DNA from 4 places in the Aurantimonas sp. genome. Region 4 is predicted to be linked to each of the others. Evidence: riboswitches for the same ligand, from Rfam matches in the RefSeq annotation. Region 4 holds a riboswitch; each other region holds the start of a gene.
What was found. Region 4 has a riboswitch for thiamine pyrophosphate ahead of thiD (bifunctional hydroxymethylpyrimidine kinase/phosphomethylpyrimidine kinase). Riboswitches for the same ligand answer to the same signal wherever they lie in the genome.

Region 1 (7,070 bases), on a different contig from region 4:
TCATTGCCATCGCTGCGATCGTCGCCCCCACAGAACCGCTTCGCTTCCCGAGACTCAAGGCTTATCCGAACCGCTGTCACACGGGTTAGGATCGATCAGCAACAGATTACGAAAAAGCGCCGCCGCTTTGCCTCGTGCCTTCCCCTGTCCGCTATCGGTAAAATCCGCCGGAAATACGTCAGTCGCGAAGTTAGCCGGCCGGTCTCTTGTCGGTCGGGGTCAAGGTCGTTCCCCGGGCGCCAGAGTGCCGAGATAGCGTGCCACCCGCGGATCGCCGTCTCCGGCCAACAAAGTACGCGTCGGCCCGATCGCCGCGATCTCGCCGGCGTCCAGAAATGCCGTCCGGTCGGCGTGGCCGACAGCATCCTCGGGATGGTGCGTGACCATGACGATCGCCGGCGGATCCGCGCGCCCTACCCGCAATTCGGTCAGGATCGCCAGCATCTCGCGGCGAAGAGCAGGGCCAAGTGCGGCGAAGGGCTCGTCGAGAAGGAGAAGCGGCCGATCCCGCAGGAAGACCCGCGCCAGGGCCACGCGTTGCCTTTCGCCGCCCGACATCTCGGCCGGACGCCGCTTTCCGAAGCCCGCCAGCCCGACCGCGTCCAGAGCCGCCTCGACGCGGCGTCTATCGGCAGCAGCCACCCGGAGATCGGGGGCGATGCCGAGGGCGACATTGCGGAAGACGTCGAGATGGGGAAACAGATTGTTGTCCTGGAAGACGATGCTAAGCGGGCGTTCCGCCGGCGCGACACCCGCCATCGCGCGTCCGTCGATGGCGATCGTGCCGGCGGAGGGCGCAGCGAATCCCGCGACGAGGTCGAGCAGCGTCGACTTGCCGGCACCGCTCGGACCGATGACCGCTAGCCATTCGCCGGCCTCCACCGCAAGATCGAAGCGCATCTCGCTGCCGCCATGGGCAAAGCGGACATCGTCGAGGACGAGGGCCTTCTTCATGCCGGATGGTCCCTTCGTGCAAGACCGCGCTCGGCCAGCGCCATCAGTGACAGGCACAGGATGCCGAGGAGCAGCGCCAGTCCGGCCGCGTCGGCCGTGCGATAGCTGCCCATGCGTTGCAGCAGGAGATAGGGCAAGGTGACCAGGTCCTGGCTGCCGAACAGGGCGATGGCGCCGAGATCGCCGAGCGAGATCGCCAGCGCGAAGGCAAAGCCGAGCGCGACAGGCGCGCGCAGGACCGGCCAGTCCACGACCCGCAGCCGCGACAGGCCTGCAAGGCCGAGGCTGTCGGCCAGCCGGCCGGTCGCCTGGTTGGCTGCCGCCAGCGCCGGCCCGACGATGCGCACGATGAAAGGCACGGCCATCGCCGCGTTGGTGGCAACCACGACATAGGGCGCGGCGGCAAAGACGTCGGTGACCTGCCGCAGCGCCAGGAACCAGCCGGCCCCGACCACGATGGGGGGAACGACGAGCACGAGACTGGCCGTCGTCTCCAAACCGTTGCCAAGCGCCTGCCTGCGTCGGGTCAGCCGGTCCGCCGGCGCGTTGCGCAGCGCCTCGGTGGCGAGGACGATGGCCAGCGAGACGGTCATCGCAAGAAGCGCGGCAGCCGTCGCGATGACAATGCTGGTGATCGCGGCACGATGGACCGCTGGATCGGCCAGCAACCGCGCCAGGTCCGCTTCCAGGCCGTGCACCACCACGGCGACGAATGGCGCCAGGACGAAGCCGATGCCGAGGAGCAGCACGAGCGCGTCCAGCACGGCCCGGGCAGGACTGCGGCGATCGTAGCGCAGCGCACGGCCGCCCAGGCCGAAACCGGCGGCGACATCGCCGCCAAGCCGGGTCGCCAGCCACAGGACGATCGCCGTCAGGCCGATCTGGACGAGCGACAGCGTGATCGCACGGCCGGGATCGAAGTCGTAGCGCAGCGATTGGTAGATCGCGACTTCCAGCGTCGTGGCGCCGGGTCCGCCGCCCAGAACCAGAACCAGAGTGAAGCTGGTGACGCAGAGCATGAAGATCAGGCTCGCGGCCGCCGGCAGCGCACCGCGCAGGGCCGGCCATTCGACAAGCCGGAACGTGGCCAGCGGGCTCAGCGACAATTGCCCGGCGAGCTTCCAGCTCTCGGCCGGCACGCGGTCGAGCCCGGCCAGCATCAGCCGGGCGGCCAGCGGCAGGTTGAAGAAGACGTGGGCGATCAGGATGCCCGAGAGACCATAGATGTCGAGCCGCGCCAGTCCGATCGTCGCAAGAGCGTCCGAGACGAGGCCGTTGCGACCCCAGATGGTGAGGATCGCCAGCGCGCCGACCAGCACGGGCAACACCTGCGGCAGGAGGAACAGGCGCAGCACTGCACGGCGACCGGGAAAGCGGGCACGATGCAGGGTCAGCGCCAGGGGGATGGCCCCTGCCACCGACAGGAGCGTCGATAGCACCGCCTGCTCGAGCGTGAACAGGACGACCCCGAGGAGATAGCGATCGCCGGCCACCGCCCGGAAATCTGGCGAGGCGCCCGTCGCAAGGATAAGCACGACGAAGGCGCCGGCCAGGAAGCCCACGAGGATGCCGGCAGCGCCGAGGCCGAGGCCGATCCGCCAGGCACGATCCGCAGCACCGGTCATGAATGCCTCACCGGGACGCGCGCTCGATCGTCAGCGGCCGATCGCTTCGAGCCATTCCTGCGTCCACGCCTTGCGGTTCGCCGCCACCGTTTCCGGATCGATCATCAGGGGCGTGTCCACCTGCACCAGGCGGCCGAACGCCTCCGGCAGATCGATGCCGTCCGCGACCGGCAACGTCCAGTTGGTGGTGGGGATCAGCGACTGCACCTCGGCGGTCAGCATGTAGTCGAGGAAGCGCGTCGCCAGTTCGGCTGTCTCGGTCGTCTTCAGCATTGCCGCCACCTCGATCTGCAGGTAGTGGCCCTCCGCGAAGGCCGCGGCCTGATAGCGGTCGGTGTCTTCCTCGATCATGTGGTAGGCGGGCGATGTCGTGTAGCTGAGAACCATCGGCACCTCGCCGCTGGTGAACAGGCCATAGGCCTCGCTCCAGCCCGGCGTCACGGTCAGGATGCGCTTCGACAGCTGCTCCCATTTGGCAGCGGCCTCGTCGCCATAGATCTTCTTCATCCACAGCATCATGCCGAGGCCGGGCGTCGAGGTCCGCGCGTCCTCGATGGCGATCTTCACCTCGGGATCGCCATTGACCAGATCGTCGAGGCTCGCCGGTGGTTCGGCAATCGCCTCGCTGTCGTAGACGAAGGCGAGATAGGAATAGTCGTAGGGGACGAAGATGTCGTCCGAGAAGCCGGTCGGCACGTCGAGCCCCGAGAGATCCGCCCCGCTCGGCGCGAACATGCCGGTCGCCTTGGCCTCTGGGATGAGATCGGTGGTCAGGCCGAGGACTATATCGGCTTGGGTCGAGGGCCCTTCGAGCTTGAGACGATTGAGGATCGCGACGCCGTCTTCGAGACCGACGAACTGCAGGTCGCAGGCGCACACCTCTTCAAAGCCCGCCTCGATCTTCGGGCCCGGCCCCCATTCGGGCGTGAAACTCTCATAGGTATAGACGGTGAGCACCGGCTTGTCGGCCTGGGCGACCGCGCTGCTCGCACCGGCCAGAAGGGCGGCCGCGCAAACGCCGAGATGGCGAATGGACAGAGGCGAGGAGGAGACAGGTCGGGCCATGGTGGTGCCTTTCGATACGGCGGCCTTCGAAACGAAAGCATCCGCGAGACACCCGCCGACGCCCGCATCCCTCCGCCGGTATGAGCCGGATCAGGTTCGACGGGTCGGCATGCGCCTCTCAGCCCGAAGGCACCCCGTGTGAGCATGGGAAGACTTAGAGGTCACACCGCTTGCCGGCAAGGGCGGCCGCGCCTCTTGAGCAAGGGGCATCTCTGCCGTTGCACCTACGTCGAGCTCTCGCGTCGGACCGCCAGGCTGCGCGCCGGCGCGGCAGGCAGGCCATACCCTCGCCGGCGATCCAAAAGCAATGTCGCGGCAGCCGATTGGCGTTTGCGGCCCGATGCTGTAGGCGAGCCGCGATGTCGCGCTTTTCCATTCTCCTTGCCGGCCATATCGCCCCGACCCCTGCGCTGATCGATGCGGTGAAGGGCACGCGGGTCATCGCCGCGGATGACGGCCTGCGTCATGCCGCTGAGCTGCAGGTGACGCCGGAACTCTGGGTCGGCGATTTCGATTCCAGCCCGCCGCGGCCGGCGATCGAACTGACCAGCCTGCCCCGCGAACCCTATCCCCGCGACAAGGCGATGACCGACGGCGAGATCGCCATCGAGGCGGCGCTGACGCGTGGCGCGACCGGCGTCCTTCTGGTCGGTGCGCTCGGCGGCCCGCGCAGCGACCACGCCTTCGCACACCTGATCCTGGCCCTGCGCTATGCCGCCCGCGGCGTCGGCGTGGAGTTGTTCGACGGGATCGAACGCGCCTGGCCGCTTGGACCGGACCGTCGCTCCTTCGATCTTGCCCCCGGCACGCAGTTCTCGATCCTGAAATTCTCCGATCTTTCCGGCTTGACGATCTCCGGCGCGAAATGGCCGCTCGACGGTGTCGACCTGCCATTCCACTCGATCCTCACACAGTCGAACGAAGCGCTGGGGCCGATCGCCGTGACGATCCGCCAAGGCACGGCGCTGCTCGTCGCCCAGGCCGATCCCAAGGTGCGATGATCCGCAACCCCGCGGCGCGAGAGCGACGCAAGCAGACTTGGCGAACCCTGCGCCTTCGACTAGGTTGCGCGCGGTCGGTCCCGTAGCTCAGCAGGATAGAGCATCAGATTCCTAATCTGAGGGTCACTGGTTCGAATCCAGTCGGGATCACCAGACTTTTCAACATCTTGATAGTCGAGCCTGGTGATGCGTTGCGAACTCGTTGCGAAGGCGTTGCGACAGGCCCGCGGCCGGGAGCGTGGCGATGGTGGCCGACAGCCCACTTGCCGACCAGAACAAGGTCGACACCCTGGGGAAATTGGCCGACCAGGAGATGGGGTTGGCGTGGTACTGCAACGCCTGCAATCGGAAGCTCGGCCTTGATCTGGATGAGGCCATACGGCGTTGGGGCCGCGCCCAGGTCTTCATCCAGTGGAGTGCGCCGGTGAAGTGCTCCGGGTGCGGCAGCCGAGACATCGTGATGATCGTGCAGGCGAAGGTGCCGGGGCGATGACCCGCCTCGTGCCATATCTCTGGGTCGCCCTTGGCCTCGTCGTCACCCTCGCGCTGTGGCCGGGATCATGGTTTATCGTCGCCGAGATTTTCCGGTGAGGGCCAGATGAGGATCCGATACAATCAGCGCTGGGAGTGGGTTGGCTTCGTGCTGGTCGTCGGGGTCCTGCTCTATGCGGCGTTGAAGATGGGATAGGAGACGGTGATGAGCGAGAGAGCAGAGACCGCAGAAGAGACCTTGGCGAAGTGGGATCGGCTTCTGCGCGCTTCCGTCCCTGAGCGGCACAAGTCCTGCACCAGCCCGGTCGGAGCAGTCCAGTCCTACATCGGCGAACTGGAGGAGCGGCTGGAGGCTGCGGGTGGAACCGCGCCGAGCGACATGGCCTAGACGCAAGAAAACCCGCGCCACCCAATCAAGGGCAGCGCGGGCTGGGTATATCGGCAGTGAATTTGAGCAGGTTTAGCGGGGATTCCGCATAAACGGGTAAACCGGCTAAGCCGGTCGGGGCGGCACCTCAAACGGGCCAAGCACCGTGTCCACCACGCGGTCCCCGCAGACATGGGCCATATTCATCTGCACCGCGGGCGTCTCGGGATAGGCGGACACGTCCCATGCCCACGTCCCGAAATACTGCATCCCGAACCAGCTTACGGGCTTGGAGCTGTCCGGCGTCTTGTCGTCAACGAAGTGGAAGGGCACCGGCCGCAGCGCATTGCCATTGCGCGCCAGACCCTCGTAGCTGCCAGGGTACGGATCGCAGTCCTTGAGCTTGAAGCCCCACACGTCCACCAGCAGCTTGTCGCCCTCGAAGCGCTCATTATAGCCGGTCATGCCGAACGCTACCGGCACCGTCATGTTGAAGATGCCGATGAACAGGGCGGCGATGATGAGGCCAACGGCCGGGCTGACGATCCATTTTTTCATGAGCTGAGAAGTCCTTGAAGCCACTCGGCGAGGCCGTTCTTGAACGCGATCCACAGGACGACAATGCCGGCAGCCCATTTCAGGCCCGAGCCCAAAACACTCGCAAGCCATGCAGAGGACCGAGCAGCCCGCCAGACCTTGGCAACTTCGCGGAGGGCTTCCGCCTCCTCCACCGAGAAGACGGTGATCTGCCGATCCTGAATCGCATTGAGGAGTTTGTGTAGCGCCTCGTCGCCGTCTTTCGGTTGTGTCAAAGCCGCTACCTGTCGTTTGCATGGCGGTTGCCTTCGGGCGATGCCCACGGCTTAGACGAGCGCTTTCGCGTCTCGTGCCGGGCGGGCTGTGGGATCGTGTCGGTTGATGTCCATGATCCATTAACCGCCGCTCCCGCATTGTTTCCGGAGCCGGCGCCCTTCCTAGTCGAGGGTGTTGGTCAGGAGGCCGGGAGGTTGCACCCTCTCCGGTCTCCGCTTGTCACCAGCAGCCTAAGCGCCGGCCATTCTCGTCGTTCGCCTCGACGCGCTCCATGCCGGCACGATCCGACTGGATGAGCGCGACTGTGCCCGCCGGGCTAAGGCTGTTCGGGCGGAACCCCGAGCAGGACCCGACAGGGGTCGTCGTCGCGCACCCCGCGAAGGTGGCGAGTGCAAAGCTCATAGTCAGACAGGTTGCGAAGAGCCGCATCGTCCTTGTTCCTTTCCCGTTCCGCGTCGGCGGCGCTCTGAGCCCGCTCCGCTTCGATCTTCGCCCGCTCGGAATTCTGGATCGAGGAAACGACCCAGATGACGGCCGACCCTGCCATCGTCACGATGATGGCGATGGCGACCCACTTCGCCACTCCGGTGAAGCCGAGCATCAGACTTCCACCGTCTTGCCGCGCATGGTGTTCCAGCGGCGGGCGATGACATCGCGATAGCGCCACGCGACATAAACCAGCGCGGCCACCGTCACGGCGCCGACGCCATAGGCCACCCACTGCCAGGGGACGCCGCTGACGAGCGTTGCCGC
Region 2 (7,070 bases), on a different contig from region 4:
CCACGGCGAGTTCGGCGCTGTCATGGGTGCTGACGCCGAGCTTCAGGCCGGCGGCCCGGATCGCCGCGCGGTCCGCATCGGCGAGGTCCTCCTGCCCCAGATGGACGACATCGCAGCCCTCCTCGATCGCCAGCCGCCAGAAATCGTTGATCACCAGCAGGCAGCCATGGGCGGCGCAGACATCGCGCGTGCGGCGGATCTCCCGGCGCAGCCGTGCGGTGTCCATGTCCTTGGCGCGCAATTGCAGGAGCTTCACCCCGACCGGCACCAGCCGCGCGGCCATCTCGGCATCGTCGACGATCAGGTAGAACGGATCGAGCCGCAGCCTCGTCCCCGTCCGCTCTGCGACCCCACCTTCCTCGGCCCGGCTCATCGCGAATCTCCCGGTCCGCCGACATCGCCGAGCATTGCCTGCCCCAGCATCGGGGTCGAGGGCGCAGCCATGTCGCGCGGCGCCATCGGGTCCGCCTCGAAGGCCAGCCTTCCGGCTTCAACCGCCAGGGCAAAGCCCCGCGCCATCGCCACCGGATCGCCGGCCTTGGCGACCGCCGTGTTGAGGAGCACGCCGTCATAGCCGAGCTCCATGGCGGCGGCGGCCTGCGACGGCAGGCCGAGCCCGGCATCGACCACCAGCGTCACGTCGGGAAAATGCGCCCTGAGCTGGCGCAGGCCGTAGCGGTTGTTCAGGCCGAGCCCCGAGCCGATCGGCGCGCCCCAGGGCATCAGCACCCGGCAGCCGGCCTCGACCAGCCGGTCGGCCACCGACAGATCCTCCACCGTATAGGGCAGCACCTTGAAGCCCTCGCCGGCCAGAATACGCGCCGCCTCCACCAGCCCGAACACGTCGGGCTGCAGGGTCTCGGCGTCGCGCACCACCTCCAGCTTGATCCAGTCGGTGCCGAAGATCTCGCGGGCCATCTGCGCCGTCGTCACCGCCTCGCGGGCCGAATGACAGCCGGCCGTGTTGGGCAGGATGTCGAGGCCGAGGCCGCGGATCAGCTCCCAGAAGGCCTGGCCGGCCCGCGCCTCGCCGGATTCGCGGCGCAGCGAGACGGTGACGATACCGGCCCCGGACGCCTTGATCGCATCGGTCATCATCTGCGGCGAAGGATAGAGCGAGGTGCCGAGCATCAGCCGCGAGGCGATGCGGCGGCCATAGATGTCCATGCCGGTCACGGCGCGCGCCGTATCGGTGTCGATCGTGTCCATGCTCAGCCTCCCTTCATCGGGGCGATGATCTCGATGGCGTCGCCCTCGGCGAGGCGCACCGTCCCGCGTTCGGTCTTCGGCACGAAGTCGCGGTTCAGCGCCGTGGCGACCACGGCGCCCTCGTAACCCAGTTCGACGAGCGCCCGGTCGAGGGTGGCGGCCTCGACGCTGCGCTCCTCGCCATTGACGGAAATTCTCATGATGCGTCCTTCAGCGTCTCTGCGAAGATTTCGGCGGCGGCCTCCGCCGCCATGGCGGGCGACAGCAGGAAGCCGTGGCGGTACAGCCCGTTCAGGCTGACCACCCGGCCGCTCCGCGTCACCTTTGGCAGATTGTCGGCATAGGAGGGCCGCAGGCCGGCGCCGGTCTCCACCAGCTCGGCCTCGGCGAAGGCCGGATGCAGCGCATAGGCGGCGTTCAGCAGCTCGACGGTGCCGCGCAGGGTGATGCCGCGATCGTCGTCGCTTTCCAGCATGGTCGCGCCCACCATGAACAACCCGTGGGCGCGCGGCACGACATAGATGGGCGAGCGCGGATGCAGCAGCCGCACCGGCCGCGACAGCGAGACCTCGTTGGTGCGCAGCAGCACCATCTCGCCGCGCACAGCCCGCAGTCGCGGCAGCTCCGGTCGCGCCGCAATGCCGCGCGCATCGACGATGCGATCATGGTCGAGATCGGCGGCCGTAACGCGCCGGCCGAAATGCAGCGCCACGCCACGCTCGCGCAGCCGTTCCGCCAGCGCCTCCAGCGTGCAGCGCGGATCGAGATGGGCTTCCTCGGCAAAGAACAGGCCCTCGCCGAAGCGGCCGGCGAGATCGGGCTCCAGCGCGGCGATCCGCTCGGCGTCGAGCCGCTCATGGCCGCGCGTGCGGCGGGCGAAGCGGGCAAGGTCCGCGCGGTCGCGCCAGGGTGCCAGCACCAGCGTGCCGTGGCGCGCGACGTCCGGCACATGGCGCGACCACCAGTCGATCCCCGCCAGACCCGGCGCCACGATGGCCGGATCGGCGCTCTCGGCCTCACAGCGCGGCGCCAGCATGCCGCCGGCCAGCCACGACGCCGCGGCCACGCCCAGTTCGGGCGCCGCCTCGTACAGCGCGACGTCGGCGCCCCGCTCGGCGAGTTCCAGCGCAGCGACAAGCCCGGCAACGCCGGCCCCGATGACGGCAACCCGCATGGTCAGGCCCCGCCGATGCGGCAGGCGTCGTGCGAACAGGCGACCCGGTCGGCCATTGTCTCGGTCCTCCTCGACGCGTCTCGGAGATCCGGCTGATGGGCAGGGGAAAGATCGGCGGCGCGGCGCTCGCCTGCGGCAAACCGCAGGCCAGGGGCCACCGCATTCCATCCCTCCGCCGGTCTCAACCGGATCAGGTTCGAAGGGTCGCCACGCGTTCACGCCTTTCCGCGGCCGGTGGCCTCTCAGTTCCCTGCCGGAACTCCCCTTGGATGGACGGAATCTGTGCTTCCCGGGCGGCCCTGTCAACGCCGCCGCGCCAAGATCGCGGTCGCCGGCTCAGCTCGACGCCAGCCGACGCTCGCGGCGACGCCGGCGCATGCGCGCGGCGCCATGGCCACCGGCCCCGATCGCCCAGCCGAGGGCGAAACCCACGACCGCCAGGAGCAGCCCCTCGACGGTGATCGGCAGGGCCGGGCGATAGTCGGCTGCGGCCCGCTCGGCGATCTCCCAGTCCGGGTCGCCCGCCGCGACGAAGGGCCGGAACAGGGGCGCCGATTCGGCGACGCTGCGATAGCGCCGCTCCACCGCGTCATACCGGGCGATGGTCTGCTCGGCGTCCGCGCCCTGGCGCGCGACGAAGGCGTCGCGATTCTCGCGCAACCGCGCCACCGCCTCGCTGCGCGACAGGTCGGAGGCCGCCGCACTGGCGTCGAAACGCTCCACGACCTTGCGCAATTCGTCGACGGCGCCGCCGAGGCGCTGCAGATATTGCTGGGTGAATTCCAGCGACTGGCTGGAGACGAGCCCGAGAAACAGCGCCGCCACGACGCGGATGATCAGCCCCGGCATTCCCTCATCCTTCCTCAAGGCTCCCCGGCGCACCGGTCGGACAGACCGACCGCCGGCACCGCCTCAGACGTCGCGCCCCGGCCAGGATACGCCTGCTGCCTGATCATACCAGTCCCCGCGCCCGTCAGGCGAACAGCCGGGTGCCGCGTTCGGCGATGGCGCAGAAGCTGGCGGTCACATGGGCGGCCAGCGCATCGGCGACCGGGCCAGCGCCGTCGCGGCGCGCCAGCGTCATGCGGTAATTGCCCAGCGGCGGCAGGCCGCGCTCGGCGCCCAGTTGCACGATGTCGTCCGACACGACGCTGATTGGCAGCGGCGCGATGGCGAGGTCGGCGGCGACGGCCGCAAGCTGGCCGGTGCAGAACTCGCTGGTATAGGCGACGCGGTAGTCGATATCGCGGGCGTCCAGCGCCGCCAGAGCCATGCCGCGCCAGGCACAGCCGGCATCGGCAAGGGCGAGCGGCAGCGGCGTCTCGGCGACGGCGAGGCCGCCGCGCGCGCCCACCCAGACCAGCGGCTCAGAATGGATGTAGTCCGGCCCATCGAGGCGTTCATCGTGACTGTAGACGGCGAGATCGAGCTCCCCGGACCAGCAGCGCCGCCGCAATTCCTCGGTGCGGTCCAGCCGCACCTCCACCTCGACCTTGGGATGGGTCCTGGCGAAGCGCCGGAGGATTTCCGGCATGGCGACGACGCCGTTGTCATTGGGCACGCCCAGCCGCACGCTGCCCTCGCAGCAGGGCGACAGGAAGCGCGAGAAGGCCTCGTCGTTCAGCTTCAGGAGGCGGCGGGCATAGCCGAGGAAGATCTCGCCATCAGCGGTCAGCGCCACGCTGCGGGCATCGCGGCGGAACAGGTCGCGGCCGACCATGTCCTCCAGCTTCTTCACCTGCAGGCTGATCGCCGAGGCGCTGCGATGCACCCGCTCCGCGGCGCGCGAGAAATTGCCGGTGTCGGCGATCGCCACCATCGTGCGGGCGAGGTCCATGTCGAGATTGGGCAGATTCGGCGTCAGCACAGGCGGAGCCTCCTGTTAGCGAAACTTGCCGCTAAGCTTACCCCTTCTCGTTTGTCTCATCAATGAGAAACCCTCACATTTTGCCCATCGGCAATTGGAGGTTCTCATGCTGCACCATTCGGCCCTGCCCCAGCCCATCCGGCTCGACGAAGCACACCACAGTCAGCCCGGCCTCGTGGGATGGCTGCATAACTGGACGGTGGAGAAGCGCCGGCAGCGGCTTTGCCGCGACGCCTTCAACACCCTTCTGCGCGTCGACGACCACATCCTGGAAGACGTCACCGGCCTGACCCGCCCGCAGGTCGAGGAGGTCGCGCGGCTGCCGCTCGCCGTCGACGCGCTCGAGGCGATCGCCCGGCTGCAGGAGCGTTCGTCGCGGCAGCGGAACCGGCGGTCCGCCTGACGCGTAGGCACCGATCGGGTCCGAAGGTCGCGACCCTTACCCCAACGAAAAAGGCGCGCCCCGAGGGACGCGCCTTTCATTCTGTCAGCGAAGAGACGGCCTGATCAGGCGGCGTCTTCCTCGCCCTTCTTGATCTCCTGGCCGGTCTCCTGGTCGACGACCTTCATCGACAGGCGAACCTTGCCGCGCTCGTCGAAGCCCATCAGCTTGACCCAGACCTTGTCGCCTTCCTTGACGATGTCGGTCGTCTTGGCGACGCGATCGGCGGCGAGCTGCGAGATGTGGACGAGACCGTCACGCGAACCGAAGAAGTTCACGAAGGCGCCGAACTCGACGGTCTTGACGACCGTACCCTCGTAGACTTCGCCGACTTCCGGCTCGGCCACGATCGAGTGGATCCACTTCTTGGCCGCCTCGATCTCCTTGCCGGAGGACGATGCGATCTTCACCGTGCCGTCATCCTCGATGTTGATCTTGGCGCCGGTCTTCTCGACGATCTCTCGGATGATCTTGCCGCCGGCGCCGATGACGTCGCGGATCTTGTCGGTCGGGATCTGCATGACCTCGATGCGCGGGGCGAACTCGCCCAGCTCGGCGCGGCTTTCCGACAGCGCCTGGCCCATCTCCTGCAGGATGTGCAGGCGGCCGCCCTTGGCCTGGTCGAGGGCGATCTGCATGATCTCCTCGGTGATGCCCTGGATCTTGATGTCCATCTGCAGCGAGGTGATGCCCTCGGAGGTGCCGGCGACCTTGAAGTCCATGTCGCCGAGATGGTCCTCGTCACCGAGGATATCGGACAGCACCGCGAAGCGCTCGTCTTCCTTGATCCGGCCCATGGCGATGCCCGCCACCGAACGCTTCAGCGGAACGCCCGCATCCATCAGCGCCAGCGAGGTGCCGCAGACGGTCGCCATCGAGGACGAGCCGTTCGACTCGGTGACCTCGGAGACGGCGCGGATCGTGTAGGGGAACTGCTCCGGTGCCGGCAGCATCGGACGCAGGGCGCGCCATGCCAGCTTGCCGTGGCCGATCTCGCGGCGGCCGGGCGAACCCATGCGGCCGGTCTCGCCGACCGAGTAGGGCGGGAAGTTGTAATGGAGCAGGAAGCGCTCCTTGTAGGTGCCGGTCAGGGCGTCGACGAACTGCTCGTCCTCGCCGGTGCCGAGCGTGGCGACGACCAGCGCCTGGGTCTCGCCGCGGGTGAACAGCGCCGAACCGTGGGCGCGCGGCAGGATGCCGGCCTCCGAGACGATCTTGCGGACCGTCTTCAGGTCACGGCCGTCGATGCGGCCGCCCGTGTCGAGGATGTTCCAGCGGACGATCTTGGCCTGCAGCGACTTGAAGACGGTGCCGACCTGCTCCTTGGAATACTTGGTGTCCTCGACGCCTTCCGGCAGGAAGTGCGCGGTGACCTTGGCCTTCACCGCGTCGACGGCGTTGTAGCGCTCGGTCTTGTCGGTGATCTTGTAGGCATCGCGCAGCTCGCCCTCGACCAGTTGCAGCATCTCGGCCTCGAGCGCCGAATAGTCGGCGACGACGTGCTCGCGCGGCTCCTTGGCGGCATGCTCGGCCAGCTTGATGATCGCGTCGATCACCGGCTGGAAGCCGCGATGGCCGAACATGACGGCACCCAGCATGATGTCTTCGGCCAGCTCGTGAGCTTCCGATTCCACCATCAGGACGGCGCCTTCGGTGCCGGCGACGACCAGGTCGAGCTGCGACTCGGCCATCTCGTCGACATGCGGGTTCAGCTTGTACTCGCCGTTGATGTAGCCGACGCGCGCGCCGCCGATCGGGCCCATGAAGGGCACGCCCGACAGGGTCAGCGCTGCGGAGGCGGCGACCATCGCCAAGACGTCCGGATCGTTCTCCAGGTCATGCTGCAGGACGGTGACGACGACCTGGGTCTCGTTCTTGTAGCCCTGGGCGAAGAGCGGGCGGATCGGACGGTCGATCAGGCGGGAGACCAGCGTCTCCTTCTCGCTCGGACGGCCTTCGCGCTTGAAGAAGCCACCCGGGATCTTGCCGGCGGCGAAGGTCTTTTCCTGGTAGTTCACGGTCAGCGGGAAGAAGTCGAGGCCCGGCTTGGGCTGCTTGGCCGACACGACGGTCGCCAGGACGACGGTCTCGCCGTAGGTCGCCAGCACGGCGCCGTCGGCCTGACGGGCGATCTTGCCGGTCTCGAGGGTGAGCGGACGTCCCGCCCAGTCGATTTCCACCTTATGGGTATCGAACATGTTCTTGCCTTTTCATCCTGCGCGCCGAAACCGCCTTTTCGGGGTCATGGGCGGCGCGCGTTGCGGTGCCGAAACGCATCACGGGCAAGACGACGGGAGGCTTCGCTTGTGGCACGGGCGGGGGCGACCCGCATTCGCACCGGAAGCATCCGGCAATCCTGCCCCGTGACCGTTCGAAGG
Region 3 (7,070 bases), on a different contig from region 4:
AATGTGCGCGAGTTCAAGATCTATCGCTGGTCGCCGGACGACGAGGAAAACCCGCGGACCGACACCTATTACGTCGACACCGACGATTGCGGCCCGATGGTTCTCGACGCGCTGTTGTGGATCAAGAACAAGGTCGATTCGACCCTGTCGCTGCGCCGCTCCTGCCGCGAGGGCATCTGCGGCTCCTGCGCCATGAACATCGACGGCTCCAACACGCTGGCCTGCACCAAGGGCATGGACGAGATCCGCGGCGCCGTGAAGGTCTATCCGCTGCCGCACATGCCGGTGATCAAGGATCTGATCCCGGATCTGACGGTGCCCTATACCCAGCTGCGCTCGATCGAGCCGTGGCTGAAAACCGACACGCCCGAGCCCGAGCGCGAATGGCGCCAGAGCCATGAGGACCGCGAGAAGCTCGACGGTCTCTACGAGTGCATCCTGTGCTTCTGCTGCCAGACCTCGTGCCCATCCTATTGGTGGAATGGCGACCGCTATCTCGGCCCGGCCGTGTTGCTGCAGGCCTATCGCTGGCTGATCGATTCCCGCGACGAGGCGACCGGCGAGCGGCTCGACGATCTGGAAGATCCGTTCAAGCTCTATCGCTGCCACACCATCATGAACTGCACCCAGTCCTGCCCGAAGGGACTGAACCCGGCCAAGGCGATCGCCGAGATCCGCAAGATGATGATCGAACGCCGGGTCTGACCCGGCGGCAGGCGCGGCGATTCGGCAACACCGGCCGGCGGAATCGCTTGCCGGTGTCATTCCCGGACACGCCGCCCCGTTTGCCGACACATTTCGTGACCACGACAGCGCCATGAGCACGTTGTCGATCCGCGGCCGTCTGCCGGCCCTTGCCACCCTTCTGTCCGCTGCCGTCCTGTCCGGCTGTGTCGGCGCACCGGAGATCGAGGAGGTGGTGTCACCCCTCAGCTACGGTCCGAGCCAGGAATGCCTCGCCCGGGCGATGTTCTTCGAATCCAACCGCTCCAGCCGCGAGGGCATGCTCGCCGTCGGCACCGTGGTGATGAACCGCGTCGGCTCGCCGAGCTATCCCGATTCCGTCTGCGACGTGGTCGCCCAGCCCAAGCAGTTCGCGCCCGGCGTGATGACCCGCGACATGGGGGCCGGCAAGGAACTGGCGATGCAGACCGCCCATGAGGTGCTGTCCGGCAAGCGCCATGCCCAGGTGGGTGACGCCAAGTTCTTCCACACGGCGGGCCTGAGCTTCGGCTACGGCAACATGCACTACAAGGTGATTGCCGGCGGCAACGCCTTCTACCAGAAGATCTCCCGCGACCAGCGCAGCGCCGGCTTCCGCATGGCGTCCCAGGCGGAGGTCCGCAAGCAGGGTGCCGCCGCGGCCATCGACGAGGTCCGCACCGCCGCCGTCGCGCCGAGCCCGGAACCGGACACGTCCGCCCCGGCCGGTCTCGCGACGGCCACCGCCATGGCGCCGCGCAAGACTACCGGTAACGAGGCCAATCCCTTCCTCACGCTCTGGCAGGGGCTGACCGAACAACCGGCCCGCGCCGACAGCGGCAAGGGCGGACGCGTTCGTGCGGCGGACGCCGCCGCGCCGACCCCGGATGCCGCCGATACGGCCACGCTCGACGCCCGCATGCAGGCGTTGCCCGGCGTCCAGACCACCACCGACTGAGTTCGGCCGGCGCGGGGCTCTGCGGAGGCCGCAAGCCCTGTCGATTCCGCCGGCGTCCGATCGTCCGGCCCGCGTGATGGCAGCATTGCGGTCGGCATGGCAGCCATGGCTTCCTATATGGCGGGGCGAGACCGAAGCCGGGACGGGCATCGGTCACAGCCAAGCCGGCAGGAGCCGATGACCGAGACCGTTTCCGCCGCCGATCCGCTTCCGGACCGGATCGGCCCGATCCTCTATGCACGCGGCGGCGATGGCCGGCGCGACCATCTCGCTGCGATCCTTGTCCTGGACGAAGCGGCCGCGGCGCCCGACCTGTTCGCCGCGGGCGAGGCGACGCAGCCGATAGCGCTGGCCACGAGGTTCGGCCGCACGGTCTGGCGCTACGATTTCTCGCTGCCGGCCGGCACCACCAGCTCCTACCGCATCGACGAGACCGACTATGCCGTCGTCAGCCCCGAGGGCGGCGCGGCGCGCATCGCCTATGTCTCCTGCAACGGCCAGGAGAATGGGGATCTCACGCGCGACATCGCCGAGCGCGACGCCATGTGGACCCGGCTCACCGCCGAGCACGGCCGCGCGCCCTTTTCCCTGATGCTGCAGGGCGGCGACCAGCTCTATGCCGACGACGTCCTCGCCTGTCATCCGGATGTGCAGCGCTGGACCAGGCTGAAGCCCGACGAGCGCGGCACCGTGCCGCTGACCGACGCGGCCCGGGCGGCGATCCGGCGCTTCTATTTCGAGCGCTATCTGATCAGCTTCGCCCGGCCCGCCATGGGGGCGATGTCGGCCCATGTGCCGTCCGTGTCGATGTGGGACGACCATGACATCATCGACGGCTGGGGCAGCCATCCGGCAGCGCTTCTGGACAGTCCCGTCGGGCGCGGCCTGTTCGAGGCGGCGCGCGAGATGTTCCTGATCTTCCAGCTGGCGGCGGACGAGGCGGATCTGCCGGCGATCGCGCTGGACCGGCAGGCGCGCAGCCTGGGCGTCGCGGTGCGCTATCCGGGCCTGACGATCCTCGCGCCGGACCTGCGCAGCGAACGCCGTCCCGACCGGGTGATGGGGCCGGTCGGATGGAAGAGCTTCGAGACGGCCTTGGAGTCGACGCCGGAGCCGGACCGGATCGTGCTCATGTCCAGCGTGCCGGTGCTCGGGCCGCGGCTGAGCTGGGCCGAGCTCGTCGCCGGCATCGTGCCGCGGGTCGCCAAGCTGTCGGACGATCTGCGCGACCAGTGGCAGAGCCGGGCGCATCGGCGCGAATGGATCCGCTGCCTGCAATGCCTGGCCGATCGCGCCGAGCGAGCCGTCGGCGGGCTCGTGGTCGTTTCCGGCGAAATCCACCTGGCGACGCGCGGCGAGATGCGGCTTCTGAACGGGAGTGTGATGCACCAGCTCGTCGCGTCCGGCATTTCCCACCCCGCGCCCGGGCCGGCCTATCCGTTTGCGCTCGGCCTTCTCGCGCGGGTCGGCGAGAGCCCGCTGCGCGGCCGGAAGATCCGCTTGCGGCCGCTGCCGTCCCGCAGCGCGACCTATACGAGCGAGCGCAACTACCTTGTCCTGTCGCAGGACGGCATGGACTGGCAGGCCGAATGGGAACTGGAGGACAGCGGCCGCACCCCGCCGCTCGCGGTCTGACCGGTTGAGGCGGCATCGGCGCGAATGCGACATCGCTGTCGCATTCAGCACAGGGCTCGGACGGAAATTCTTCGTTTGGGTTCAGGACGATACGCCAGGGCCCGAAAAGTTCCGCTGTCGTAGAAAGACCCTATTGCTGCCAGAGTCCGTCCTTTTTCTCGTCACAGGAATTGACGAAGGAGGCGGCGTCGCAAACGTCGCATCTCAAGGACATGCCAAGAATGAAGTTTCTGCCGAAGGCCGCTCTCGCGGCCGCGCTTTTCGCCGGAACGATGGTCGGTTCGTACTCCGCCGCAATCACTCCGGTCGTAGCCGAAACGAAGTCCGCGGCCTCGGGTTCCGCCTCTTATTACGGAAAGCGCTTTCATGGTCGCCGCACGGCGAACGGCGAAAGCTTCAACATGAATTCTATGACGGCGGCTCACAAGACGCTGCCCTTCGGCACCAAGGTGCGCGTCACCAACCGTCGCAACGGCAAGTCCGTCGTCGTGCGCATCAACGACCGCGGCCCGTATCATGGCGGCCGGATCATCGACCTGTCGCGCGCCGCGGCCTCGAAGATCGGCATGATCCATTCGGGCACCGCCAAGGTCAGCCTCGACATCCTCTAGGGTCTCGGCTCTGCCGGCCGCATGACGGGGCGCTGGCCGCCCGCATGTGACACACATCTCGTCCGACGGCGCCGCTCGCGCCGCGGACCGCCCGCGACACCCATCGCGGGCCTCTGGCTTGGGCTTTGCCCCTGACCACCTCCCGGCCGTCCCGGCCCGCGGCGCATCGCTTGCGTTGCCGCCGCGATGTCCCGATCGGCGCAGCCAATCCTGCTTCCCGTCTTCCCGCTCTCGGTCTCTTCGCGTCGTCGCGCCGGTCTTGTCCGACGACGGCTGCAACCGCTGTTGACACCCCCACGGGGGCTGCTACCGTCCGCTCGTCCAAGGGGAGTTCCGGCAAGGAACTGAGAGGCCGACGGCCGCCGATCATCGGCGAAGCGCGCGGCGACCCTACGAACCTGATCCAGTTCATACTGGCGTAGGGATGGGAAAGCCGCCGACCTCTCCGGCCCGCAATGCGGGCCAATCCCCCGACGACAGGGGCGATCCGACAGGCCGACGAGAGTTTTCGATCACCGAAAGCAGAACTGGATCTCCGACGCGAGCGCGACTGGAGAACCAAGATGAATGCCGTGACACCCACCGTCACCGCCGGCCCGCTGCCGGCCTCCCGCAAGATCTACCTGGCCGGAACGGCCTTTCCCGATATCCGCGTGCCGATGCGCGCAATCACCGTGCACCCGACCGCGGGCGAGCCCGACGTCATCGTCTATGATCCGTCTGGCCCCTATACCGACAGCCAGATCGAGACCGACATCGCCAAGGGCCTGCCGCGCATCCGCGAGAGCTGGATCGCGGCCCGCGGCGACACCGAGTTCTACGAGGGCCGCGCGGTGCAGCCCGAGGACAACGGCAATCTGCCGGCTGAGAAGCTGACGCCGGAATTTCCGGTTCGCAACGCCCCGCGCCGGGCGACGGGCGGGCGCGCCGTGACCCAGTACGAATATGCCCGCGCCGGCATCGTCACCGCCGAGATGGAGTTCGTCGCGATCCGCGAGAATCTCGGCCGGGCCGAGGCCAAGCGCGCGCTGGAGCGCGACGGCGAGCCGTATTCGGCGGCGATCCCGGATTTCATCACCCCGGAATGGGTGCGCGACGAGGTCGCCTCCGGGCGTGCGATCATCCCGGCCAACATCAACCATCCGGAAGTCGAGCCGATGGCGATCGGCCGCAACTTCCTGGTCAAGATCAACGCCAATATCGGCAATTCCGCCGTCACCTCCTCGATGGCCGAGGAAGTGGAGAAGATGGTCTGGGCGATCCGCTGGGGCGCCGACACGGTGATGGACCTGTCCACCGGCCGCAACATCCACAACATCCGCGACTGGATCATCCGCAATGCGCCGGTGCCGATCGGCACGGTGCCGATCTACCAGGCGCTGGAGAAGGTGAACGGCATCGCCGAGGACCTGACCTGGGAGGTGTTCCGCGACACGCTGATCGAGCAGGCCGAGCAGGGGGTCGACTATTTCACCATCCATGCCGGGGTGCGGCTGTCGCATATTCCGCTGACGGTGGACCGGACGACGGGCATCGTGTCGCGCGGCGGCTCGATCATGGCGAAGTGGTGCCTGCACCACCACCGCGAGAGCTTTCTCTACGAGCATTTCGAGGAGATCGCTGATATCTGCCGGGCCTATGACGTGTCCTTCTCCATGGGCGACGGCCTGCGCCCCGGCTCGATCGCCGATGCCAACGACGCGGCACAGTTCGCCGAGCTCGACACGCTGGGCGAGCTCACGAAGATCGCCTGGGCCAAGGGCTGCCAGGTGATGATCGAGGGGCCGGGCCATGTGCCGATGCACAAGGTGAAGGAGAATGTCGACCGCCAGATGCGGGTCTGCGGCGAGGCGCCGTTCTACACGCTCGGACCCTTGGTCACCGATATCGCGCCGGGCTACGACCACATCACATCGGGCATCGGTGCGGCGATGATCGGCTGGTTCGGCACGGCGATGCTCTGCTACGTTACGCCGAAGGAGCATCTGGGCCTGCCGGACCGCGACGACGTGAAGGTCGGCGTCGTCACCTACAAGATCGCGGCCCATGCCGCAGATCTCGCCAAGGGCCATCCGGCGGCGCAGCTGCGCGACGACGCCCTGAGCCGGGCGCGCTTCGAGTTTCGCTGGGAGGACCAGTTCAACCTCTCCCTCGACCCGGAGACGGCGCGCTCCTTCCACGACCAGACGCTGCCCAAGGAGGCGCACAAGGTGGCGCATTTCTGCTCCATGTGCGGCCCGAAATTCTGCTCCATGAAGATCTCCCACGACATCCGCGCCGAGGCGCAGAAGGAGGGCATGGAGAAGATGGCGCAGAAATATCGCGAGGGCGGCGATCTCTACATGCCTGCCGGCGACGTGCCGGCCGAGTAGGGCCAGCGAAGCGGAGGCGGCGGCGCGCTGCCGCCTCCTATGCCCCCCAAGTGGAACGGGGGGGGCATTTTGGTGGTTAGGCGTTCGACTGCATCAGGAGGACGCGCAATGGCCGATCCGAAGGCTCCCAGACACGATCAAAAGCCCGCCGATGGCGGCGTCCTCGACAATGCGCTGCAGCGCACCGACAACTCCTTTGCCGGCAAAGAGCCCGACGAGCGGCTGATCGGCACCGATATTCCGGACGACGAACAGGACGCCGAGGAAGACGAAGAAAGAGACTGACCGTCTCCTGCTCCGGCCGATCGGTCGTGCCGCGCCGCAATTGCCCGCGCGCCCGATCGCCGCTAAAGCCGCGCCATGCGCAACGCTGACGATCTTCTGAGCGAACTCGACGCCTGGCACGATGCCGGCCGGCGGATCGACATGTGGTGGCGGGACGACGACGCGATGGCCGCGACGCCAGCGCTCGAGGCGCTAATTGCCGCTGCGCACCGCCATGCGGCACCGCTGGCGCTGGCGGTCATTCCCGCTGGGCTGGCGGACAGCCTGATCGCCCATCGCGGCGATCCGCTCCTCACCGTTCTCCAGCATGGCCACGCGCACAGGAACCAGGCCGCGACCGGCGGGCGCGCCGTGGAATGCGGCGGCGACCGGCCTCTGGCCGAGGTGCTGGTGGAGTTCGACGAGGGGCGCAGGCGTCTGGCAGCGGCGTTCGGCGACCGTTTCGTGCCGGTGATGGTGCCGCCCTGGAACCGGATCGAGCCGGCGGTGGCCGAGGCATTGCCGGCC
Region 4 (7,070 bases):
AATCTGAGCTCGCAAGCGCCGCTGCTGCCTTACACCCTGACCAAGATCCGGCAGGGTCCGCGCATCGGTGCCGTCGTCGACGGCACGCGGGACCCGGATCTCGCCAAGCTCGTCGTCTCGCTGATCGCGGCCGGTGTCGATATCGATCTCGGCGGTGCGTCCCTGCACGTTGCCGCGTCGGAGACCGAACGCGACGGGCTGGCCAGGGCGTTGCTCGTCGAGCCGGAACAGATCCATGCGATCGCCGGCGAGCAGTCCAACACCTCCGTCCTTGTCGGTGACGAGGCGATCCTGAAGTTCTATCGCCGCCTGCGCGACGGCGTGCAGCCGGAACTCGAGATCACGCGCTTCCTCACCGAGAAGACCAATTTCGAGGCCGCGCCCGCGCTGCTCGGCTCGATCGAACTGGTGCGCGAGGACGGCAGCCGCACGGCGATCGCGGCCCTGTTCGAACAGGTCCGCAACCAGGGCGACGCCTGGACGGTCGTGACCGATGCGCTGGCGCGCTATCTGCGCGACCACGCCTATTCCAACGAGCCGGCCACGGAAGACGGTGCCGAGATCGCGCCGATGAGCGATCTTAAGCTCGCCATCCAGATCGATGTCGGCGATGTGCTGGGCACGCGGACCGGCGAGATGCACGCGGCGCTGGCGACGGTCACCGGCGATCCGGCCTTCGATCCGGAGCCGATAGACACGGCGTCGCTGGCGGAGATGCTGGCCGAAGCCAAGCGCGAGGCGACGGATGCGCTGACCGTGCTGCGCCGCATGCGCGACAATGCCGGCGACGGCATCGGTCTGGACGTCGATCGCCTGCTCGGGGCCGAGAAGGACATCCTGACCTGGTTCGACGGCTTCATGAAGCTGACGGTCAATTCGCACCGGACCCGGATCCACGGCGACTACCATCTGGGCCAGGTTCTGGTCGCCAAGAACGACGTGGCGATCCTCGATTTCGAGGGCGAGCCGGGCCGCGATCTGGAAGAGCGGCGGCGCAAATCCTCGCCGCTGCGGGACGTGGCCGGCATGATCCGTTCCTTCGACTACGCCGCCTTCTCCGCTCGCGACAAGGCGGGCCCCGCCGACGAGGGCACCGTCGAGCGGCTGCGCGAAATGGCCGAGAGCTGGCGCGACGAGGTCACCGAGACCTTCCTTGCGCGCTGGAGCGAGGCCTCCGGCATGTCGCTTGCCGACCCGGCGACCGGGCAGTTGCTGGATCTCTTCGTGCTCCAGAAGGCTTTCTATGAACTGCGCTACGAAGCGACGATGCGTCCCGCATGGCTGTCGATCCCGCTGCGGGGAATCGTGGCGCTCCTCGAGAAACGACAGGTTTTGAAATGACGCTGACGAGTTCCTCATCGCGCGGAGCGGCCGCTTCGACCGATCATCGCGCCGACGCGCATCAGATCGATGCCATCGGCCGCGGCATCCACGGCGATCCCTTCGGCGTGCTCGGACCGCGCAAGGCCGACGGCGGCACCATCGTGCGCGTCTTCCGGCCGGGTGCCGAGACGGCCGCGGTCGTGGACACGGCGGGCAAGCTCCTGGGCGAGCTGGAAGCGGGCGGTGCCGACGGCTTCCATTCGGGCTACGTGTCCGGCCTGAAACCGGACGACGCCTATCGCCTGCAGTTCACCCATGGCGGCGAACGCTGGCAGGAAGAGGACACCTATCGCTTCGGCACGGTGCTGGGCGAGCAGGACGTCTATCTCCTGGCGGAAGGCAATCACTACCGCCTCTATGAGAAGCTCGGCGCCCATCCGACAATCATGGACGGCGTCGAGGGCACGGCCTTCGCGGTGCTGGCGCCGGCCGCCCGGCGCGTGTCCGTGGTCGGCAATTTCAATTCCTGGGATGGCCGCCGCCATGTCATGCGCAAGCGCCATGAGTGCGGCGTGTGGGAATTGTTCATCCCCGCCGTCGGCCGCGGCGAGGTCTACAAATACGAGATCATTGGCGCCGACGGAAACCTTCTGCCGCTGAAGACCGATCCGGTCGGCTTCCTGCAGGAGATGGCGCCGTCGACCGGCTCCATCGTCGATGGCCTCGTCGAGCACGAATGGAAGGACGACGAGTTCCAGGCCCATGCGGCCGACTGGCAGGATCGCGAGAAGCCGATCTCGATCTACGAGGTGCATCTGGGGTCCTGGCGGCGGGGTCCCGACAACGCCTATCTCGACTATGACGAACTGGCTGCCGAGCTGGTGCCCTATGTGCGCGACATGGGCTTCACCCATGTCGAGTTGCTGCCGGTCTCCGAGCATCCCTTCTACGGGTCCTGGGGCTACCAGCCGATCGGCCTCTACGCGCCGACCTCGCGCTTCGGATCGCCCGCGGGCTTCGCACGCCTCGTCGATGCGCTGCATCAGGCCGGCATCGGGGTGCTCCTCGACTGGGTTCCGGGCCATTTCCCGACCGACACCCACGGTCTCGGCCAGTTCGACGGCACCGCGCTCTACGAGCATCCCGATCCGCGCCGCGGCTTCCACAAGGACTGGAACACGCTGATCTACGATTACGGCCGGCCGGAAGTGGAGAACTTCCTGGTCGCCAACGGTCTCTACTGGCTCGACCGCTTCCACATCGACGGCCTGCGCGTCGATGCGGTCGCCTCGATGCTGTATCTCGACTATTCGCGGGAGCACGGCGAATGGGAGCCCAACATCCATGGCGGGCGCGAGAATCTCGAGGCCATGGCGTTCCTCAAGGACACCAACGAGCGGGTCGGCGAGTACTACCCCAAGGCGACGACCCACGCCGAGGAATCGACCGCCTTCCCGGACGTGTCACGCCCGACCTTCGCTGGCGGCCTCGGCTTCCACTTCAAGTGGAACATGGGCTGGATGCACGACACCCTGCATTACATGCAGGAAGACCCGATCAACCGGCGCTACCACCACCACCACATGACCTTCGGCATGGTCTACGCCTATTCGGAGAACTTCGTCCTGCCGCTCAGCCATGACGAGGTGGTCTACGGAAAGGGCTCGCTGCTCGGCAAGATGCCGGGTGACGAGTGGCAGAAATTCGCCAATCTGCGGGCCTATTTCGGCTTCATGTGGACCCATCCCGGCAAGAAGCTGATCTTCATGGGCGGCGAGTTCGGCCAGGTCGGCGAGTGGAACCACGACCGCTCCCTCGACTGGCATCTCCTGGAGCAGCCCGGTCACGAGGGCATGCGGCGCCTCGTGCGCGATCTCAACACCATGTATCGCGAGATCCCGGCGCTCTACGAACTCGACTGCGATCCGGCCGGCTTCGAATGGGTCGACACGTCGAATGTCGAGCAGAGCGTCATCGCCTTCATGCGCAAGGACCGCGCCGGCAACCCGGTGCTGATCGTGTCGAACTTCACGCCGGTGCCGCGCCATGAATACCGCATCGGCGTGCCGCTGCCCGGCCGCTGGGTCGAGCGCCTGAACACCGATTCGGAGATCTATGGTGGCTCCAATGTCGGCAATATGGGCGGCAAGGACGCCGAAGAGGTGTCGGTGCACGGCCGGCCCTACTCGATCCCCCTGTCGCTGCCGCCGCTCGGCACCATCGTCCTGGTGCAGGAAGGCTGAGCCGCCGGAAGGCTGGACGGCGGCCCACTTGCCGCCGTCCCGTCGCGGACGCTGCTGACATGAGGGCGGCGACCGCGTAGAACCGAATGCGTGACGGGGGCGCCTGCCGGAAACGGCGGGCTGAGATGCACCCTTCGAACCTGACCCGGATAATGCCGGCGGAGGGAGTCGCGGCGGGGTCTCTCACATGCTCCGTCGGGCTCGTCGTCGGCCAGGAGCCGACCGCGATGCCAAGCCAGTCCACCATCCGCAACGTTCTCTCGATCGCCGGCTCGGACCCCTCCGGCGGGGCCGGCATCCAGGCCGATCTGAAGACCTTCGCGGCGAACGGCGTCTACGGCATGGCCGTCATCACCGCGCTGACCGCCCAGAACACCCGGGGCGTCAGCGGCGTCGAGCTGGTCTCGCCCGATTTCGTCACCCGCCAGATCGATGCGGTCTTTGCCGATATCCGCGTCGATGCGGTGAAGATCGGCATGATCGCCACAGCCGACATCGCCCATGCCGTCGCGGATGCGCTGAAACGACACAAGGCGCGGAACGTCGTTCTCGACCCGGTCATGGTCGCCAAGGGCGGCGACCGCCTGCTGGCCGAGGAGGCCGTGGCGGCGTTACGCAGCGAACTCGTGCCCCTTGCCGACATGATCACGCCGAACCTGCCGGAGGCGGCCGTGCTGCTGGATGCGGCGGAAGCCACCGACCGGGACGAAATGGAGGCGACCGCGACCCGCCTGCAGGCGCTGGGCTGCGGCTCGGCGCTGTTGAAGGGCGGCCATCTGAGCGGCGACGACAGCCCGGACCTCCTGGTGACGGCAACGCAGCGCGAATGGTTCGAGGGCGCACGTGTTCAAACCCGCAACACCCACGGCACCGGCTGCACCCTGTCCTCGGCGCTGGCGGCGCAGCTCGCGCTGACCGGCGACGCGTTCGCGGCGGTGAGGATCGCCAAGGCCTATGTCGCGGGTGCCATCGGCGCGGCGGACCGGCTGGACGTCGGATCGGGGCACGGTCCGACGCACCATTTCCACGGTCACTGGTAGCTAGGCGCTCGGCTCAGGAGACCTGCAGCAGGGTGTCGTCCGCGGGCGGTCCATCCTCCGGGACGTCCACCGCGACGGCCTCGACGCGGTCGCGGCCCATGGATTTTGCCCGGTAGAGCGCCTGGTCGGCGGCCGTCAGCAGGCCGTTCAGGTCGCGGTTTGCCTCATTGGTGGCCACGCCGGCACTGACGGTGGCCGCGATGGACCGACCGCCAACCGTGCGGGCCTGGTTGGCAAATCCGCGCACGATCGCCCTGGCGATGACCGCCGGCTCGTGCTTGTCGCGGCGCCGGACGAGGGCGGCGAACTCCTCGCCTCCAAGCCGGGCGAAGACGTCGGTCGGACGCAGATGGTCGGCGGTGCTGTCGACGAAGAGCTTGATGACCTCGTCGCCGCAGCCATGCCCGTGATCGTCGTTGATCTTCTTGAAGCGGTCGAGATCAAACAGGAGGAGGGCGACGTCGCCGGCATCGGCGTCGTTGAGAAGCGCGGTCGCCTTGGTCGTGAAGGCTCGGCGGTTGTCGATGCCGGTCAGGAAGTCGGTTTCCGACAGGCGGCGCAGGGACTGCTCATGCCGCCCGCGCACCATGGCAATGACGAGATAGGTGCTGACGCCGATCATCAGGATGGCCTGGGTCATCACCAGCGTGAACAGGAAGCCGGTCATCAATTGCTGGTCAGCTATGGCGGCTGGCAGCCCAACCAGCACCACGCGCAGGGCGCAGAACAGACCATGCGCACCGAAGGCCGCGCAGAGGATCAGCGCCGGCCCGCTGCGGGCCGTCGGGTTGAGCAGGGTCAGCGCGATGGCCAGCGAATAGAAGGCGGCGATGGTCGAGATCACGGCGACCCGGGCCTCGACGCTCTCTGCCGCCGGGGACAGCCCGTAGAACAGCAGCCAGACGACCGGCCCGGCATACCACCAGAGGCTGGTTTTCACATCGCAGAACCGGGCGAAGCCGACATAGAGCAGCGCGTAGCCTGCGAGCAGCAGCGCATTGGCCCCGCCGATGGCCACCGCATAGAATTCGAACACCCGCAGCGGCGCCGTAGCCGCAGCCAGCGCGATCAGACCCATGCCGGCGCTCCAGTACAGCAACGCCGTCTCGCGCAGATTCCGCCATTCGACCAGATGGCAGAGGCTGGCGCTGAGACAGAGCGCGCTCAGGACAAGGAGCATCGTGGGGGTATGGATCTGCATGTGCCCGGGAAAAACGAAGATGACGTAGGGATACTAGCGCGAAAGATGTCGACGCTTCGTTACGACTTGCAACGATGAGTCCGCAATGAGCCTCAGTCGCTCGCGGCGGTGGCGTCTTCCAGCGGGACCACGTCGACAGCATGCGAGGTCTGCTGGTGGCCCGCGGTCACGACGACACCCGCGACCGGGGCGACATCGTCATAGTCGCGGCCCATCGCCACGATGATGTGGCCCCGTTCCACCGCGACGCCGTTGGTCGGGTCGAACCCGACCCAGCCGGCATCCGGGCCGAGCCACGCGGCGGCCCAGGCATGCATGGAATCGGCGCCTTCGAGGCGCGGCTGCCCCGGCGGCGGCTCGGTGCGCAGGAAGCCGCTGACATAGGCCGCGGGAATGCCGGCGCCGCGCAGGCCCGCCACCATCACATGCGCAAAGTCCTGGCAGACCCCGCGGCGGCGCGCAAAGGCTTCGGCGACGCCGGTGCGCACGTCCGTCGCGCCGGGCTCGTAGGCGAAGTCGTCCTGGATGCGCCGCGCCAGCGCGAGCACGCCCGGGCCCGCCTGCGGCGCTTCGTCGAGGCTCGAAGCGGCATAGGCGGTGATGTCGCTGGCCGGCACGATGCGGCGACTGCGGCCGAGAAAATGGATCGGCGACAGCGCATCGCTGCCGCGCCAGGTGATCGCGGCATCGGAGATGGCATCGGCCGTCGGCGTTGCCGCCAGATCCACCGGTGCGCGGTCGACCCGCACGCGGGCACGCATATCGACAGCCAGTTCGCCATGCGGTCGGCGGAACGCCAAGTCCTCGACCGGATTGCCGAAGAAATCGTGCTCGTGATGATGCTCGTCGGGATCGGGGGAAACGACGACCGTCGAGGTGAGGACGCGCTGGCCGCTGTCGTTGCGGGGCCGCACATAAAGGAGATGGCGGGCATCGGCGACGGCGGAGGGATAGGCGCAGCCGATCTGCAGGCGAATCTCGTAGATCATTCCGGGCCGCCCCCGTCGGTCGGGGCCGCCGGGCCGGCCATCAGATAGCGGCGTCCGATGAGGTCCGACAAAAGGCCGAGATCGCCGGCGACACGTTCGAGGAAGGCGGTGTCCACTTCCGCCGCCTCGGCGGTTTCCAGCCGAACCCTGAGGCGCGCCACCCGGCGAAACAGCATGTCCGGCGTCTCGCCCGACTTCACGCCCGGCAGTTCCACCAGCCGCGCCTCCAGATCGTTGACCTGGAAGGCAAGCGACCGCGGATTGAGGGGATCGA

Region 1: linked by a shared signal. The riboswitch ahead of thiB (thiamine ABC transporter substrate binding subunit) and the one ahead of thiD (bifunctional hydroxymethylpyrimidine kinase/phosphomethylpyrimidine kinase) in region 4 are both predicted to bind thiamine pyrophosphate.
Region 2: linked by a shared signal. The riboswitch ahead of thiO (glycine oxidase ThiO) and the one ahead of thiD (bifunctional hydroxymethylpyrimidine kinase/phosphomethylpyrimidine kinase) in region 4 are both predicted to bind thiamine pyrophosphate.
Region 3: linked by a shared signal. The riboswitch ahead of thiC (phosphomethylpyrimidine synthase ThiC) and the one ahead of thiD (bifunctional hydroxymethylpyrimidine kinase/phosphomethylpyrimidine kinase) in region 4 are both predicted to bind thiamine pyrophosphate.

What each region holds. Positions count from the first base shown of each region.
Region 1 covers NZ_CAXPJM010000035.1:15,753-22,822, reverse strand. The annotation lists gene ACEQX1_RS13795 (M48 family metalloprotease) at 1-4, opposite strand, end outside; gene thiQ (thiamine ABC transporter ATP-binding protein) at 220-954, opposite strand; gene thiP (thiamine/thiamine pyrophosphate ABC transporter permease) at 951-2,579, opposite strand; gene thiB (thiamine ABC transporter substrate binding subunit) at 2,610-3,644, opposite strand; TPP riboswitch at 3,695-3,791, opposite strand; gene ACEQX1_RS13775 (thiamine diphosphokinase) at 4,004-4,645, shown strand; tRNA gene ACEQX1_RS13770 (tRNA-Arg) at 4,722-4,798, shown strand; gene ACEQX1_RS13765 (hypothetical protein) at 4,890-5,138, shown strand; gene ACEQX1_RS13760 (hypothetical protein) at 5,343-5,525, shown strand; gene ACEQX1_RS13755 (hypothetical protein) at 5,631-6,062, opposite strand; gene ACEQX1_RS13750 (hypothetical protein) at 6,059-6,316, opposite strand; gene ACEQX1_RS13745 (hypothetical protein) at 6,634-6,918, opposite strand; gene ACEQX1_RS13740 (glycoside hydrolase family protein) at 6,918-7,070, opposite strand, start outside.
Region 2 covers NZ_CAXPJM010000034.1:30,158-37,227, forward strand. The annotation lists gene ACEQX1_RS13520 (thiamine phosphate synthase) at 1-325, opposite strand, end outside; gene ACEQX1_RS13525 (thiazole synthase) at 370-1,167, opposite strand; gene thiS (sulfur carrier protein ThiS) at 1,212-1,409, opposite strand; gene thiO (glycine oxidase ThiO) at 1,406-2,383, opposite strand; TPP riboswitch at 2,534-2,659, opposite strand; gene ACEQX1_RS13540 (DUF2937 family protein) at 2,720-3,232, opposite strand; gene ACEQX1_RS13545 (LysR substrate-binding domain-containing protein) at 3,357-4,250, opposite strand; gene ACEQX1_RS13550 (hypothetical protein) at 4,357-4,653, shown strand; gene pnp (polyribonucleotide nucleotidyltransferase) at 4,758-6,890, opposite strand.
Region 3 covers NZ_CAXPJM010000010.1:36,315-43,384, reverse strand. The annotation lists gene ACEQX1_RS05045 (succinate dehydrogenase iron-sulfur subunit) at 1-705, shown strand, start outside; gene ACEQX1_RS05040 (cell wall hydrolase) at 818-1,660, shown strand; gene ACEQX1_RS05035 (alkaline phosphatase D family protein) at 1,838-3,295, shown strand; gene ACEQX1_RS05030 (septal ring lytic transglycosylase RlpA family protein) at 3,517-3,906, shown strand; TPP riboswitch at 4,221-4,348, shown strand; gene thiC (phosphomethylpyrimidine synthase ThiC) at 4,470-6,278, shown strand; gene ACEQX1_RS05020 (hypothetical protein) at 6,387-6,563, shown strand; gene ACEQX1_RS05015 (polysaccharide deacetylase family protein) at 6,639-7,070, shown strand, end outside.
Region 4 covers NZ_CAXPJM010000054.1:203,258-210,327, forward strand. The annotation lists gene treS (maltose alpha-D-glucosyltransferase) at 1-1,341, shown strand, start outside; gene glgB (1,4-alpha-glucan branching protein GlgB) at 1,338-3,566, shown strand; TPP riboswitch at 3,652-3,750, shown strand; gene thiD (bifunctional hydroxymethylpyrimidine kinase/phosphomethylpyrimidine kinase) at 3,794-4,606, shown strand; gene ACEQX1_RS19190 (GGDEF domain-containing protein) at 4,620-5,786, opposite strand; gene ACEQX1_RS19195 (transglutaminase domain-containing protein) at 5,900-6,796, opposite strand; gene ACEQX1_RS19200 (circularly permuted type 2 ATP-grasp protein) at 6,793-7,070, opposite strand, start outside.